2 regions of the Chryseobacterium sp. RU33C genome follow, and region 1 is predicted to be linked to the other one. Evidence: riboswitches for the same ligand, from Rfam matches in the RefSeq annotation. Region 1 holds a riboswitch; the other holds the start of a gene.
What was found. A riboswitch is a leader RNA that binds a small molecule or an ion and turns the genes downstream of it on or off. The one in region 1 is predicted to bind thiamine pyrophosphate.
Positions count from the first base shown of each region.

Region 2: another riboswitch for thiamine pyrophosphate. It lies ahead of pnuC (nicotinamide riboside transporter PnuC); the one in region 1 lies ahead of BW946_RS06775 (TonB-dependent receptor).

Region 1 covers NZ_FTMT01000005.1:147,136-152,440, forward strand. The annotation lists gene BW946_RS06765 (bifunctional aconitate hydratase 2/2-methylisocitrate dehydratase) at 1-1,001, opposite strand, end outside; gene BW946_RS06770 (WG repeat-containing protein) at 1,289-2,059, shown strand; TPP riboswitch at 2,275-2,366, shown strand; gene BW946_RS06775 (TonB-dependent receptor) at 2,471-4,588, shown strand; gene BW946_RS06780 (hypothetical protein) at 4,768-5,305, shown strand, end outside.
Region 2 covers NZ_FTMT01000022.1:21,018-26,322, reverse strand. The annotation lists gene BW946_RS17155 (TonB-dependent receptor) at 1-1,344, opposite strand, end outside; gene BW946_RS17150 (alpha-ketoglutarate-dependent dioxygenase AlkB family protein) at 1,721-2,332, shown strand; TPP riboswitch at 2,423-2,531, shown strand; gene pnuC (nicotinamide riboside transporter PnuC) at 2,557-3,150, shown strand; gene BW946_RS17140 (acyl-CoA dehydrogenase family protein) at 3,140-4,171, shown strand; gene BW946_RS17135 (NAD(+)--rifampin ADP-ribosyltransferase) at 4,188-4,403, opposite strand; tRNA gene BW946_RS17130 (tRNA-Ala) at 4,493-4,566, opposite strand; gene BW946_RS17120 (hypothetical protein) at 5,106-5,305, opposite strand, start outside.

The sequences.
Region 1 (5,305 bases):
TTAATCGTTAAAACAGTTCCTGTTGCTACTGAATATGCTTCTTCAAGAACGATATCACCATTTTCATTACGAATTGGATTTCCGTTTTCGTCAACTTTCTTTACCCAGTTTTTAAGGTCGATACCAATACCTCCGGTAACGTCTACTGTAGTAAGGAAGATTGGAGAAATACCGTTTGTTCCTCCTACAATGGGAGCAATGTTTACGAATGGCACATATGGACTAGCCTGCTTTCCTGTCCAAAGTGCAACGTTGTTTACTCCGGACATTCTTGATGAGCCTACTCCCATTGTTCCTTTTTCTGCGATAAGCATAACGCTTGCATCAGGATGTTTTGCCTGTAAAGCTTTGATCTCTTCCTGAGCCTCAGGAGTGATCATACATTTACCGTGAAGTTCGCGGTCTGATCTTGAGTGAGCCTGGTTACCCGGAGAAAGTAAATCTGTAGAGATGTCTCCTTCACCAGCGATATAGGTAACTACTTTGATTTCTTCAGCCACTTCAGGAAGTTTAGTGAAGAATTCAGCTTTAGCGTAGCTTTCAATGATTTCTTTTGCAATTTCGTTACCGCTGTTGAATGCTTCTTTCAGACGGTTAGTATCTGCTTCATAAAGGAAAACCTGAGTTTTAAGAACATTGGCAGCTTCTTGAGCAATAGCTGCATCACTACCTAAAGCAAGGTCCAGCAGCACCTCAATGGAAGGTCCGCCTTTCATATGAGACAATAGTTCAAAGGCGAAAGCCGGGGAAATTTCTTCTACTACGGATTCACCCAGAATAATTTCTTTTAAAAATTTGGCTTTTACTCCCGCTGCACTTGTTGTTCCGGGTAGCGTGTTATAAATGAAAAATTGAAGAGAATCTGTCCGGTCAGCATTACCTGAATCTTTAATTTGCGTAATGATTTCGCTTAGTAATTCAGCACTATCAATTGGCTTTGGATGAAGCCCCTGGGTTTTTCTTTCTTCAATCTCTTTGATGTAATCCTTATAAATACTCATAATAGAAGGTCTTTCAAAATTAAAGGCAGGCCTGCTTTTTCTTTACCGGTGTGTATAAATACAATTAATGACATTTTGAGTTCTCGCATTTTGATGCAACATTAACCGAATAAAGTCAGCATAATCTACACTTTTTCAAAAGTTTTTTAAAATTATCAAACAATTCAAAATGTTTCCAAAATTACGAAATTTTACAATTTTATAAGAATTAAATTATTTAGATTGTTTATAAATATGATTTTTATAATATCTATTTTTGGTCGTATTTTTGTACCCAAATGGAGAATATGAAAAATATCCTGAATGTTTTATGTGTTTTCATTTCGATTTTCGTTTTCTCACAGACCCAATCTGTGAAGAAAGATCCCGCGAAAAAAGGAACGAAAACTACTATTAAAAAAACACTTTCAGCCAGCAAACCTAATGCTGATCTTGTATTGATTAATAAAGAACTTCCTGTTTTGATTCCCAAGAAGAAAGGAGATCAGTTCGGGTATGTCAATCAGAACGGGAAATTTATTATTCAGCCGGAATATCATATTGCCGTATTTTTTTATGAAGACTGCAATCTTCTGAATTCACCTAATGAAAAAGTGAGAAAATTTGGAACAAAAGACTATGCCACGGTAGAGAAAAATATGATTTCTTACCGTATAGATCAGTCTGGGAAGAGAGTATATCAGTTCAAAGAAACCGATTTTGGAAAATGTAAATTCGAAGAATATAAGCAACAGCTATTTCAGGCTTACATCCTCAATGGTTTTTACGGAATCATTGAAAAATCAAAATTTGTAAATGCAGCAGATTACAGACAATTTCAGATCTATCCTCAATATCAGTATCTGTTCATTCTTGAAGGTGATGATGTCGCTAATCCAATGATTGTAGCTTCCAATAATGATAAATTCGGAATCATTGATGTTAATAACAGGATTATCATTCCGTTTGAATATTCCAATATTAAACGAAATTTCAGCTGGAAACTCGGGAAGATGTTTGAAGTGACAAAAGACGGCTCGAATTACTACTATATCGACGCTAACAATAAAACTTACTAAATAATTATTAATGATGAATGATGAATGATGAATGATGAATGATGAATGATGAATGATGAATGATTCATTTGATAACTCCTATTTTCCATAGTGTCTTTCCTCCTGTAGCCATCCATGCCCTTCGTAACCTAAGACCCCGAATCTTGCATCTCGTAACCCAATATCCTGTACCTCGAAACCCGAATTCCAATTCATATATTTTTTGTAATTTTGCGGCTGAAATAAAGGGGTGCTTTAACAAGCTGAGATTATACCCAATGAACCTGGAACAGGTAATGCTGTTTAGGGAACCATTTAAATAATTGATAGATGATTAGCGATAAATGATCGATAAACATTCATTATCATTTGCTATTTATCAATTATCTCGTAATCACCCCTTTTATTCATTAAATGTTAAAGATTTATAGAATGAAAGGATTATTTTTTTTAGGGCTTACGGTAGGAGCTGCAGCTTTTATACAGGCTCAGAATAAAGATTCATTAAAGGTCAGGGAAATTGAAGCCGTCAGCTTTACCAAAAGGCTGCCGGTAGCAAAGGAAATCATTAATGTACAGAAAGATCTGGACAGTAAAAATCTGGGACAGGATCTTCCTATTCTTTTGAAAAACCAAACCTCCATTATTTCTACTTCTGATGCCGGAAATGGAGTAGGATATACCGGTTTCAGAATCCGTGGTGTTTCGGGAAGTGCCATCAATGTTATGATGAATGGTGTTCCATACAACGATTCTGAAAGCCAGGGAACCTTTTTTGTCAACGTTCCGGATTTAACAAGCTCTGCATCACAGATTGTTATCCAAAGAGGAGTAGGAACTTCCAATAACGGGGTTTCTGCCTTCGGAGCCAGTATTAATGTACTTTCTAAAGATCCGGAAGAGAAGTTTTATTTTAAAACAGACGACAGCTACGGATCATTTAATACCTATAAATATTCAGCTGAAATAGGCTCGGGGAAGTTCTGGAAAAACCGTCTTTCCGTAATGGGAAGATATACCCATATTCACTCTGATGGTTATATAGACAGGGCTTCATCCAATTTGCATTCTTATAATTTCACTGCTTTATTTGAAGAAGGAAATACGAAGCTGCGTTTAATGGCTTTTGGCGGAAAAGAGAAAACCTATCAGGCATGGAACGGTATTGACCGTAAAACCTGGGAAACCGATCCGAAATTCAATATTTCCGGAGCGATCTATGATGCCAATTGGGAGAATATTGTAAGTTTCTATGATAATGAAACGGATAACTACAGACAGAATCATTATCAGTTGCTTTGGGAACAGAAATTCAGTGACCGCTGGAATCTGGAAACCACGTTCCACTATACAAAAGGAAAAGGATATTATGAAAACTACAAGCAGGGAGATCCTTTTTCAAGATATAACCTTCCCAATATAACAGAAGGGGGACAAACCATAAAATATTCCGATTTTATCAGAAAAAAATGGCTGAATAACGATTTCTACGGAATGGTTTCTACATTGTACGGAAAATTTGAAAATCTGGATCTGAACTTTGGTGCTGTTGTGAATCAATATTACGGAAGACACTATGGAAATGTTACCGGTGTGTTTTTTCCACAGATTGCCGAAAGCGAATATTACAGAAACCGTTCAATAAAGAATGAAGTGTCGGGTTTTGCAAAAGCTTTATTAAGAGTGGATAATTTTGAATTCTTTGGTGATTTGCAGCTTAGAAAAATAAACTACAATACAAAAATTCTGATGGCTGGTGATGATGAAGGAGCAGATTTAAGTAAAAACTGGCTGTTCTTTAATCCAAAAGCCGGTATGAATTACAGAATTGACGGTGGTAAAATATTTCTTTCATACGCTCATGCTCACCGTGAACCTAACAGAGATGATCTGATGGCCAATAATGATGTGAAAGCTGAAAAACTTCATGACATTGAAGCCGGTTTTGAAAAACAGTTCGGAATTGTTTCGTTGACAGCGAATGTTTATTATATGTATTATGTGAATCAATTGGTTTTGAATGGAGAATTGAATAACGTAGGAGCATTTATCAGAACCAACTCAGGGAAGAGCTACAGAAGAGGGATTGAGATAGGGGCTTTGGCAAAACTATCCAAACAATGGGAAGTTTCCGGTAATGTGACATTAAGCCAGAACAGAAATCAGGATTTTAATATTCAGAATGGTGATGTGCCTAAAAGTCTTGGAAATACCCAGATTTCATTTTCTCCGAATGTAATTGCCAATCTAAGCCTGAGATTCAATCCTGCCAAAAATTTCCAGTTTGCTTTAATGAATCAGTATGTTGGAAAACAATATCTGGATAACACAGAGGATGCCAATCTGCAGCTTAAAGATTATTTCCTGACAGATTTCAATGCGCAGTACCAATTTAAAATTGCTAACAACGAAATTGCATTAAAGCTACTGGTGAATAACCTGTTCAACAAAAAATACGTCAACAATGGTTCTGTTTATGAAGGACAGCCTTACTATTTTTCGCAGGCAGGAACCAATTTTATGTTTGGTGTGAGCTGGAAAATTCAATAATTGACCAATATATCTTTTTTGCTTTTTAGCAGATTTGATCTTTTTAAGCTTAAAAAAAGCAGTTTGAACAACGGTATATCTGTTTTAATACAGAATAATTAAAAGACTGCTCCGGCAGTCTTTTTTATATCCGTTAAATATTACAAAAAGTCCCGAAAAAGTTATAAATTTGCTGCCAAATGAATATTTCAGCATATATTTTAGAATACTTAAAACAATTTGGAACTGCCACAGTTCCAGGCTTTGGGGTGTTTTCACTGAAAAATTCTAAGGCAATTATCAATTCTGAAAACGGAAGTATCTTACCTCCGGCCAGTCAGATTGAATTTGCAATAGATTATGAAGTAAGGACTGAAGACCTTACTGCTTTTATAGCAGAACAAAAACAGATGTCTCTGGAAGCTTCAAGAAGCGATCTTAAAATTCAGACTGATTTTTGGAAGAAAAGACTTCAGGCCGAACAGGTTCTTGAAATTCAAAACCTTGGAACCGTCTTTATTGAAGAAGGACACACTCATTTCAAGGGAAAAAGAATAGAATCCGGACGTCCGGACTTTTATGGATTGGAAGAAATCAGATTTTCAGATATCAATAACGGAGAAAAAGTGAAGACCCCGGTGAATCGTGAAAAAGATTTTAAATTCAAAAAAACAATTCTTTGGATTTTCCTTCTGATTATTCCTGTTCTTGGAATTGTATACCTGGCGTTTACCCAGC
Region 2 (5,305 bases), on a different contig from region 1:
ATATAATGCTCCTTTGTATGTTTTAAGATCAATACCTCCGTTAAAAGTCCAGTTATTTTTTTTATAATTAAGATCTGCAATCACACCATACCAGTCATGAGCATTGATACTTTGCTTTCTCACGATACCGCTGGTTCCGTTAAGGGTAGATACATACTGTCCGTTATAATCACCAGGAGAGCCAGCAGGTGCTGTAAAGGTAGATTTCTGGAAGTTATTTCCATTATAATCGGTTACCATACCGCCTCTGTTATAACGATAAATCATATCCCAGTTGATGGTACCATCTCCGCCAGCGCCATAATTCATGAAGTTCATGGTTTGTCCGGCTGCATTTTTGATAGAACCATTAAGTCCTGTTCCTCCGCCGCCACGTCCCCATGAGCCATAAAGAACGGTAGATAACTTCAGATTGTCATTCATCGTCCAGTCCCAGTTCAGGGATGCAATAGGCTTATGATAGAAGTTAGGTGCTAAATTGAATTGAGAGCCATTCAGCATTCCTGTTTGAGGATTGTATCTTCTTCCGTAGGTTTCAAACTGTTGCAGCGTTGCTACGTTTGCTCCGGTTGCCGAAGATCTTCTCGTATCATGTACCTGTGGTGCTCCGGTAGCGATTAAATTGAACGCATGCTTTTCATTAGGCTTAAACCCTGTAGAGAAAAACCATGAGTAACCTTCTCCTTTTGTTCCATTGATGTATCCGTCACCTTGCCAGCGGGAAAGTAATACGGTTGTTCCCCATTTGTTTTTTAAACCGGAAGAGTACATTGCAGATATTCTGGAGTAGTTATCATTACCAACTTCTCCTTTAATCATTGCTTTCTGCTCAGAATCCGTAGCTTTGGTTACAATATTGATGGTTCCTCCTACAGAAGGAACAACAAATTTAGAAGCTCCCAAACCTCTCTGGATCTGAATATTGCTTGCAATATCAGCCAATCCTGTCCAGTTTGACCAATACACCGTACCTCCCTGCATGTCATTCACCGGCTGCCCGTTGATAATCACTGCAATATTTGCCCCGTCAAAGCCTCTCATGTTAATTCTGCTGTCTCCGAATCCTCCACCTACTTTGGTAACGTAAACGGATGGGGTAGACTTCATAATTTCAGGGAATTCTCTGTTTCCCAGTTTTTCCTGAATTTCTGCTGCCTTAATATTGGAAACTGCAACAGGAGTTTTTCTTTCTTTGGCTGTTTGGGAAAGGTTTCTACCCACCAACATCACCTCATCAATAGATTTAGATTTCTCTAAAGAATCCTTCGTACTCTGCCCATAATATAAGGCTGCCGTAGGTAATACAAGCGCTATAATTAGTCGCTTTTTAAAAATAATGCTCATGAAATAAACTAGCGTTTTTGAATTTAAGGCTGCAAAGATGAATAATTATTTTTGAATTAAGTATTAAATCTTAACGAAGTGATTTCCTATTGTATGTGTATAATGCATTATTACTGATTTTTTTGAGCATATTAATTATTTCAGATCTTTAATTTACAATTTGTTATAAAAGTGAATTATGCAAAAAAGAGTATTGTTTTTAACGAATAAAAATAATGATGCAATTCATCTGAAAGTCCACCAGAAAGTATTTTTTTCTAATGACATTTAGGGTTTGATTTATTTTGTATCATTATTTATATATTTGCAGATATTATTTGTATCAGGTTTTTTACTCAAATAACATAAGCCTTTCTTTTATTTAAATAAATAAAAAATGACTCAGCTCAGTTTGTTCCATTCAGAAGATTTATATGAATTTCCGAAAGAGCTTCTGGAATACAAAGCGCATTTTCTGAATCAGGATGAAGCGGATGATCTTAAAAACCATCTGCTTGAAACAGTACCCTGGAAACAGCGTACTCAGAAAATGTATGATAAAACGGTTCTTACACCACGCTTAACAGCCTGGTATGGTGATCCTAAAACGGATTATCCATCAGGAAATGGTGAAGTAGACAATAACCTCTGGACCCCTGAACTGTTTTCTTTAAAAGAAAGGATAGAAGAAACATTCGGTTATAAGTTCAATTCTGTATTGCTGAATCTTTACAGAGATCATAATGATTCTGTTGCCTGGCACAGAGATAAAGAAAGCAGATACGGAAAACGTCCTGTGATTGCATCAGTAAGTTTAGGGCAGACCAGAAACTTTGATTTCAGAAAAAAAGACCATCATCCGAGTAAATACAGCCTGCCGCTTCCTCACGGTTCATTATTGATTATGAAAGGAGATCTTCAGGAAAACTGGGAACATAGGATTGCTAAGTCTGTAATCTCTATGAAGGAGCGTATTAATCTTACATTCCGGTTAGTTTGTAAAGAATAAAATACTTATTGTAATGGATGAGTTAGGATATTCCATTTCAAAATAAAAAGACTGAAGTCCTTTCTTTTTCCACAAAAAAACTGCACCTTTGCCCCAACAATGGGGTGCTACAGATAAAAGTGGCTGAGATGATACCCAGGAATATACTTCCACACCTGATCCGGATAATGCCGGTGTAGGGATTGATTATTTATCATCTCATCATTTGATTTCTAATAATTAATATGATGCAGGACATTTTAAAACAAATTACCTTACCGGAATGGTTTGGAGTCTTATTTTCAGTCATTCAGGTTTTACTGGCCCGTAAAAACAATGTTAACAACTATCTTTTCGGAATTGCAGGCATTCTACTTACGCTGTATGTGATGCTTACTTCAAAGCTTTATGCTGAATTTACCTTAAATCTTTATTATCTGATTATGAGTATGTACGGATGGCTGTACTGGAAATTCGGGAAACAGAAATCCGAAATGGAAATCTCCATTACCACCACCACAGAAAAATGGATTACAGGAGGAATTGTTCTGGGAACGTTTATCTTATTCTGGTCTTTTCTTACTTATTTTACCGATTCGGATGTTCCTGTTTGGGATTCTCTGGTGAGTGCTTTTGCCTGGGCAGGAATGTGGCTCATGGCAAGAAGAAAAATTGAAAACTGGGTGATACTGAATGTCAGTAATATCATTTCCATCCCTTTGATGATTCATAAAGAATTATATCTATATGCTGTTTTAACGTCGTTTTTATTTTTAGTAGCGATTTCCGGATATATAGAATGGCAAAAAATTATTAAATCCAAAGCCAATGCTGAGTAGTAAAGAGATCAGACACGAACTTCATGGAGCTTCTCTAATTTCTGGTGAGGTAATACAATATATTCATGAGGAAGGATTACTTAAAATCTGGGTTCCCAAAAAATATGGAGGACTCGGCTATCGTTTTGAAGAAGGACTTAAAGCATTATTTGGCTGGGCTGAAACCGATGGAAGTTTCGGCTGGATGCTGACGCTTTGTGCAGGAGCGAATTATTTTTCCAGAAATATCAAACCAGAAGTAGCTCAGTTACTCTTTACCCATTCTGAAACCTGCTTTGGCGGAAGCGGAATGATTGGCGGAACTGCAGAAAAAAAAGATAACGGCAACTATTTGATAAACGGTTTATGGAATTTTGCAACAGGAGCACCTCATCTGACCCATTTTACATTAAATGCCAAGGTTACGGAAAACGGGAAGCCTATAATGGATAAAGACGGTAAGGAGACTATTCACTCATTCATTATTCCAAAGGAGCAGGCTCAGATTATCCCCAACTGGAAGTCTATGGGGATGAAAGCCAGCGGAACCTATTCGTTCACCATTGAAAATGTCATTGTAAGCGAAGATTACAGTTTTGTTTATGATACTTTTTTCACGAATGATATTCTAGACAGTATTCCTTTTCGGGTTTTTGCGGATCTGACGCTATTGGTCAATTATCTGGGAATGGCTTCTCATTTTATTGAAGAAGCAGAATGTATTCGTCCTGGGATCAATTTCAAAAATTTTGCAGAATCTGTTGAAAAGAATTTGGATAAAGTATTATATATTGCCAGAGAAGTAGAAAATATACTTGATGATCAGAAAGAAATTTCTGAGGATAAACAAAACGAGATTCATGAATATGGGGTAGAGCTGGTCCACAAATTATCCCATCATATCCTTACTGCTTATACACAGCTTGGAATCCGTGCTACAGATCCTTATTCTGCAGTTTATCAGGTGTTCTGTGACTATTTTACAGCGGCAATGCATTCCAATTTCAGACCTTCTGCTGATGCTCTTGATTTTTCTTTCTGAGCAGTGAATATTTCTGCTAAAGTCGGGTGATTTCTCTGGTCATTTTCAAAGGCACCTGAGAACGATAAGACTGCCTTGGGTTTCCAGGAAATTTTTTATCTGTAACATTGGGATGATTTTCGAAATTTTCTGTTGGTTCTGCAATAAGCAGCTTTACAGACATTTCTTTCTCTTCAAAGTTCATCCCTTGCAGACAAAGCTTGATCACAGGATTAAAAGAGATAAACTCTATGCTTTTTTTATACTATTGGAATTGTAGAATTTAAAAAAACAAACTTTGATAAAAAAAGAGCTGTAATTCAATGTGTTACAGCTCTTTTGTGGAGAATACGGGATTCGAACCCGTGACCTTTTGACTGCCAGTCAAACGCGCTAGCCAACTGCGCCAATCCCCCGTCTTTATTTTAAAGTGGTACAAAAGTAAGTATTTAATTGATATTTACAAATATTTTGTAGTTTTTATTGAATTGAATTAAAGGGGAAATACGCTCAGCGCAGTAAAAGTAACCATTTTCAATTGAATAACTTCTCAATTAATCCTATTCTTGTGTGAAATTATATTACAATCATGTAACTCTATACGGGAAGATTACTTCTATGGGATAGTACTATTACAGAACAGAGAAGCGCCCGAAGATTTTCAAAATTTCATAAAACCCCGGAAAATAGTAACGGAGACATTATCAATTTTTTTTAGTCTCTCGGTTGAACGTTTTCTATTGGATCTTTTTGATGCATTTATTTTTTCTTCTATGATTTTAATTTTCTGAAAAGAAAAAGCAATATTAAACAATAGCCCCTTAATTAGGGCTAACCTTTTATAGTTCTTTTTACTTCCTCCAGGAATTCCAACCGAATAAACTGGATTTGAAAAAAATAAAAACAGCCGCAATGAAAATATTGGGGCTGTCTTTTTGAAATCAAATATCAACTATTATAAAGATCTGGAGCGGGCAATATTAATAAGGTATACAAGGTGTGCGTACATGCTTCGCTTTACAGACTCTACTTTTATATCTCCGGTACTCTGGTTAATAGTAGTTACCAGATCTGTATTACATTGACCAGCAAAGTTTCCGTTTCCTAGGTAGTTGGCTGTATTGGTACTTGGATATGAGATTCTGGGATAGTCAG